2 regions of the Pseudoalteromonas sp. SR41-7 genome follow, and region 2 is predicted to be linked to the other one. Evidence: predicted binding sites of a transcription regulator. Region 2 holds the regulator's gene; the other holds the start of a gene.

Region 1 (3,431 bases), on a different contig from region 2:
GGTTTAATAAGCAGCGCACTTTGTTTGTAGATGACAGTGTGCCGGTATTAAATGCCGCACGAGAATACGGCATCGAGCACTTACTGGCAGTTGCTAACCCTGATAGCCAACAACCACATAACGAAATAGCCGATTACCTGAGTGTTACCGACTATCGTAAGATTATTTAACTCAGTTTACGTGGGCTAGATTTTTGGGTAACGCGCTTCAAGGCCTTGGTATACTAACTTTGCAAAATCTGCATGTTCTGTATCAAGGCTTTTAACTACTTCAACTAAATGCTCGTTATCTTCTTGCCCGTTCCATTCTTTAATATAGCTACCATCTTTGTAGCCGTGATCTTGGCGGAAAAAGTTTAACGTATTTTTACCTACGTAGCCGCGATATAAATCATCAATATCCATACCCATTTGCGCCATACAGCCGGCAAAGGCAGCGGCATTAAACGTTTTATCTGCAACGGCGGAAGCCGCTAATATTTCTAGCGTTTGTTTAAAGTCATCCGCTTGTTGAGCATTACTAAGCTCAGCTTCAAGTTGCTTTGCTAAGTCTTCGTAGCTAGTTTTGCCGTCAATTCTAAGCGATAGACCAAAATGAAAAATATCAACCAACTCTAAAATAACTTGTTCAGTATCTGGTGTTTGTTTTTTCCACCATTTCCAACCATGATGATCCAGCATTTCAGCGCACTCAACCCAAATAGCGCGGTACCATTCGAATCCTTGAGTAAACCATTGCTCATGTACTTTAGTGTTCATGGCGTTTTGCATTTCTAGCATAACTACTAGCTTGTTTAAATTGGCAGACATATTCATTCCTGTCGTTTTTGATTAGTGTAATAGTACCGATAAAGGAAGCTTAACGCATCAGCACTATCTTAATATGTAGTTTACTTTGAGCCGCTAAATTCAGCCCATGAATCAATTAAATCAATGAAATCTTCAAAGCCACAACCACTACTTAAACCATTTTCTTCAAGCGCTAAATCGTCATCTTGATACGCTATTAGGTCTTCACTGTCTTGATGAAGCGCATGGGCTTCAAATAGTGCTTCGTCTTTGGTTAATATTAAATCTATTTCTTGGCCTTTTAGCGTTAGCGGCTCATAGCTTGAACTCACCGATGCAATAAGCGCTTGAACCATAGCTACTTTGTCTTTGCCTATTTCTTCGTTTAGCCAGCGACCAATAATAGCGTGTTCACTACTTATTTTAATACGTAGCCCACTAATAGGGTCGCGAATAAATTGATATTCCATAGGATTTGCCTGTAAATCTTTAATTGCGTAATTATATACGTAAACGCCCGCAAACCACAGGACATATAAAGTAAAATAGCGCCACAAGGGCGCTATTTTATTCAACTTTAAAGCAGTTAACTTCGCGATCTATAACGCGCTGCGTCAATAATCGACCATAAGTAAATAATAGGCACTAGTACAAAACCTACAAGCACATAAATTAGTGCGTAACTTATTATAATAGCGAGTGCAAAAAATATAGCCGCTAAAATACGCCCTTGCACTAACTGCCCTAAACCAGGAAAAAATATATTACATAATGCTGCGATTACGTTACCGCCAGAACCTTGATCTGCCATACTAACCTCTGTATTTATTTGATTTTATAATTATTTACTTACACACTCTATGCCAATTTATTAAAGCTTACAAATCAAATAGTTAAATTAGTCTAGATTTAGAGAGTTAGTAAATTTTGCTAACTTTAGGTCAAATTAGCAATTTTTATTGTGCGTTTACGCTTTTTTGTTTGTTCAAAAAATTATCAAGTTACTCGTTTTTAAGGCTATTTTATAAATAGCTGTTTATAAAAACAGTATTTTATTTAGCCTAACAAAAACACCTGTTATACTGCCCACAATATTGATTAAAAAGGCGTAACGATGGACGTTTCACAATTACTCGATGGCTTAAATGACAAACAACGCGATGCCGTTGCAGCCCCACTACAAAACATGCTGGTATTAGCAGGTGCTGGGTCTGGTAAAACACGAGTGTTAGTTCATCGTATTGCGTGGCTTATGCAAGTTGAGCAAGCATCTGCTTACAGTATTTTTGCCGTAACCTTTACTAATAAAGCGGCTAAAGAAATGCGCAGCCGCGTTGAAGAAACACTAAAAGCCCCTGTAGGTGGTATGTGGATTGGTACGTTCCATGGTTTGTCGCATCGTATTTTACGTGCTCATCACCGTGAAGCTAACTTACCAGAAGCCTTTCAAATTTTAGACTCTGACGATCAACTTCGGATGATCAAGCGCTTATTAAAATCGATGAATATCGATGATAAAAAATGGCCCGCCAAACAATTTGGCTGGTACATCAGCGCTAAAAAAGATGAAGCACTTCGCCCTAAAGATATTCAAGCATACGATATTAACGAGCAAATGATGCTGCGTGTTTACGCCGCCTACCAAGAGGCCTGTGATAGAGCAGGCCTAGTAGATTTTGCCGAAATATTACTACGCAGCTACGAAGTGTTAAAAAATAACCCAACGTTACTGCGTCATTATCAGCAACGCTTTGCACATATGCTCGTAGACGAGTTCCAAGATACAAATACCATTCAATATGCTTGGTTAAAGTTACTTGCAGGCGATACAAGCAGTATCATGATTGTAGGCGACGATGACCAAAGTATTTACGGTTGGCGCGGTGCTAAAATCGAAAATATTAAACGATTTTTAACTGACTTTAGCGCAGAAACCATTCGTCTTGAACAAAACTACCGTTCAACAGCAACTATTTTGAAAGCGTCTAATGCATTAATTCAAAATAACTCAGAGCGTATGGGTAAAAGCTTATGGACCGACGGTAACGATGGCGAGCCAATTTCTATTTATGCGGCATTTAATGAGTTAGACGAAGCACGCTTTGTAAGTAGCAAACTACGAAGCTGGTTAAATGCAGGTAATGCCCTACAAGATGCCGCAATTTTATACCGTAGTAACGCGCAATCTCGTGTACTCGAGGAGGCCATGCTGCAAGAAGGCTTAAAATACCGTATTTATGGGGGTATGCGATTCTTCGAACGACAAGAAATTAAAGATGCGTTGTCGTACTTACGCCTAGTAGGTAATCGTCAAGACGATGCCGCGTTTGAGCGTGTAATTAATACGCCAGCACGCGGTATTGGCGATAAAACATTGAGCCATATACGCGATTGTGCACGAGCAGAATCGTTACCGCTTTGGTATGCCGCAAAAGCAATTGTAGAACAACAGCATTTATCTGGTCGTGCTTCTGGTGCAGTAAGTAAGTTTGTAGAACTCGTTGAACAAATAGAAGATAAAATTAGCGACCTAACTTTGCATGAGCAAGCCAAGTACACAATTCAAACCTCAGGCTTGATGGCAATGTACCAAGCCGAAAAAGGTGAAAAAGGCCGTGCTCGCGTAGAAAACTTAGAAGAGCT
Region 2 (3,431 bases):
ATGCAGCATCTGCTAATGCTGCTTTTTGTTTAGCCTGCTTTGCATCTGTAAGCCATGTTTTAAAATCAGCCTCAGATTTAGCGACCACCACAACGGGCATAAAGCCATGGTCTTTACCACACAACTCAGCACATTGGCCTCGGTAAGTACCTTCTTCGTTTATGTTCGTCCATGTTTCGTTTATAAAGCCGGGGTTCGCATCTTTTTTAACTGCAAAATCAGGTACCCACCAAGAGTGAATAACATCGTCAGAAGTCATTAAAAATCGTACTTTTTGATTTATTGGCAGTACAAGAGGCTTATCAACCTCAAGTAAGTAGTTAGGATTTTTATCTGCAAGATTCGCGATTTCATCTTGCGGGGTAGATAAAATAGAGTAGAACTCTACATCTTCACCCATATATTCATAATGCCATTTCCATTGCGAACCCGTAATTTTAATAGTGAGATCAGCTTTGCTGGCATCTTCCATTGCAATTAGGGTTTTAGTGGCTGGTACTGCCATAGCAATTAAAATAACAAACGGAATTGCAGTCCAAAGTATTTCTACTTTAGTGCTTTCGTGAAATTGGGCAGGTACAGCCCCTTTAGATTTACGGTGATGAATAAGTGCCCAAAACATAATTGCGAACACTATCACCCCAATCACACAACATATTATAAATATGGTCATGTGCAGCTGATATACATTATTGCTTATATCGGTTACGCCTTTGCGCATATTGTATTGGCTGTTAGCCAAAACTGGGTGCGAAAAAACACATAATATAAGCCACAAGGTAGAGGTCAGTTTACCCATGTGACGGCTCCTTTGATGCTATTGCGAATGCAAAGCGAAGAGGCATACGGCTTAAACGCCAATTCGTTATTTTTATTTTTTTAGCCAATCTTATTTAATATTGATTGGTTTTGCTGCGCCAACAACGAGTTTGTGTATATTGTGTGTTCTCAAAACTAAAAAGCTGTGAGTTATTATTAGCTCAGCACATTAACAATTAGCTAAAAAACGAACAACAAGCAAGTTTTAGTATAAAAAACAATCAGGTGATATTGAATAATTAATAAAAATCGGTAATCAACTGGGCAACAGGAAGTTCAAAATATGAGCAAAACAAAGGGTTTAACGCATTCGGAGGGGGAAATATAAGTGCAAAAAAGTTTACAGCTTAAATAGTCAGTGGGCTGTTTACGCCCTATTTTTTAGTACAAATTTTAAAACAAAAATGCGTACTAATTAGTACGCATTTATAAAACTGCTTGTTTAAAAGCTATTTTTAAAGTCACATCCAATCAGCGTTTCTTATAACGCCAACGGCTAAGCCTTCAATATTAAAAGACTCATTCTCAAGATCTACTTCAATAGAGTCAAAATCGTCGTTTTCAGCATGAAGTAATACTTTACGACCCGCTTTCTCAAGACGTTTTACAGTTACGTCTTCGTCTAGGCGAGCAACAACAACTTGTCCATTTTCAGCGGTTTGAGTACGATGTACAGCAAGTAAATCACCATCCATAATACCAATATCTTTCATGCTCATACCGTTAACGCGTAGTAAAAAATCTGCAGCCGGTTTAAACATTAATGGATCGATTTTGCAGTGACTTTCAACGTGCTCTTGCGCCAAAATAGGTGAACCAGCAGCAACACGCCCTATAAGCGGTAAACCTAATTGTTCTGGCTCTTCTTCTTCAATTAATTGAATACCACGGCTTGCACCTGGTTTCATTTTAATTGCGCCTTTTTTAGCAAGTGCTTTTAAATGTTCTTCAGCAGCATTGGCACTTTTAAAACCTAATGTTTGCGCTATTTCAGCACGTGTAGGAGGCATACCAGTGTCTTTAATAAAAACTTTAATTAGTTCGAGTATTTGAGCTTGGCGGTTCGTTAATGGTCGCATACAACTGGTTTTCCATACAGTACATTTAACTGTGAGTATATACAGTTAAATAAAAATCGCAAATTTAAATTAAGCCTTAAAATAGCTAAAGTAATTTCACTTGTGTACATTTTAGGGATATAACTAAAGCTAAGTTTATAAATGATTAAAAATGCAAAGGAGACATTATGAGTATTTGGTACCAGCCCATCACCTTAGAGCTGTGCAAGCAGTTAGAACAAGGCATTAATGGCCAAGGAACATTAATGAAAACTATGGGGATAGAAGTCACAGAAATTGGCGATGATTATTTGGTTGCCACAATGCCGGCAATTCCTGAGCATCATAACCCAATGGGGATGGTTCACGGCGGTGCTAACGTTGTACTTGCCGAAACAGTTGCCAGCTATGCCGCTAACTTTGTTGTCGATTTTACTAAATTTTACTGTGTAGGACAGGAGATTAGCGCAAGTCATTTAAAAGCATCTCGCAACGGCACTTTAACAGCAACGGCAAGAGCGTTTCATATTGGCAAACGTAGTTCAGTGTGGGAAATAAAAATTACAAATAGCCGCAATGAGCTGTGCTGCGTATCAAAAATGACCGCAGCAGTCGTAGAGCGAAGATAGTTACTTTTCGATTGGGTAAATGGTAATTTCCATACCCGCACCAATCGCAGATATACGCAATAATGTATCTGCATCTAAGGCTTGATTAAAGCACTTAGGAGAAGTCCCTGATTCAAAACCAATATCAAACGTTCTACGTGAACAGCTTAACCATTGCTTTAGCGCGTTACGCGAACACGATTCAATAAGCTCACATATATGGTTTATGGCTTTATCAGGTGTGCTCACCTCACCTGTAGCTTCAATACGCGCTAGTTGACGGTATTCGTCTTTGTCATAATGTAAAATCGTCGCGACTTTTTTCAAGTCCGCCACTAGCAAACTAATATCTTGCTTTGATTCAAGCTCAAGATCTACATTTAAAAATTGAATTTCCGACATCGTTTCGTATTTATCCTCTAATAATTTCATTGCAAACTTTAACGCAGTTTTACCGTTATACCAAATCAACTATGCCCTAATAACCACTTTATATGGATATTTCGCAGCTTTTAAGTATTTTTTAGCATTTAAAGCTAGCTGGATATCAAACATCCAGCTCAATTAAACAGATAAGTCATGTTAGGAATTTAAGTGTAATCTTTTTTATTTTTAAATGATTACAGTAAGCTATAGTTTAAACTGCGACAAAATGTCGCAGTAACTTATCCCATTAATGTAATAAACTAGCCTCTAAAAATAATAAGACTAAAACATGAATAAAAAAATATTTAAACATGCTCGCAAGTTACATAAATGGTTAGGATATTTATTAGCACTACAAATTTTAGCATGGTTACTAGGTGGTTTAATTATGAGTGCAATCCCTCTTGATAAAGTTCATGGGGAGCATCTTGCAACACGTACTCTTAATAACCCATTTACGCAGGCTGATTATGTTGCCTCCCTTGACGATATTGCCTCTCAGGTGGTTAATCCAACACAA

The links. Region 2 encodes LexA, which represses DNA repair genes until DNA is damaged. Its sites were predicted from a motif close to TACTGTATNNNNATACAGTA; they were not measured.
Region 1: a site for LexA is predicted at 1,819-1,838, ahead of uvrD (DNA helicase II). Genes of this name have one in related genera too.

What each region holds. Positions count from the first base shown of each region.
Region 1 is NZ_JACJEF010000002.1:4,124-7,554, reverse strand. Features, by position in the region: gene yrfG (GMP/IMP nucleotidase) at 1-170, shown strand, start outside; gene H5092_RS02700 (dUTP diphosphatase) at 186-809, opposite strand; gene H5092_RS02695 (YacL family protein) at 890-1,258, opposite strand; gene H5092_RS02690 (hypothetical protein) at 1,375-1,599, opposite strand; gene uvrD (DNA helicase II) at 1,903-3,431, shown strand, end outside.
Region 2 is NZ_JACJEF010000019.1:12,698-16,128, reverse strand. Features, by position in the region: gene coxB (cytochrome c oxidase subunit II) at 1-799, opposite strand, end outside; gene lexA (transcriptional repressor LexA) at 1,281-1,898, opposite strand; gene H5092_RS18485 (PaaI family thioesterase) at 2,066-2,506, shown strand; gene H5092_RS18480 (hypothetical protein) at 2,507-2,887, opposite strand; gene H5092_RS18475 (hypothetical protein) at 3,201-3,431, shown strand, end outside.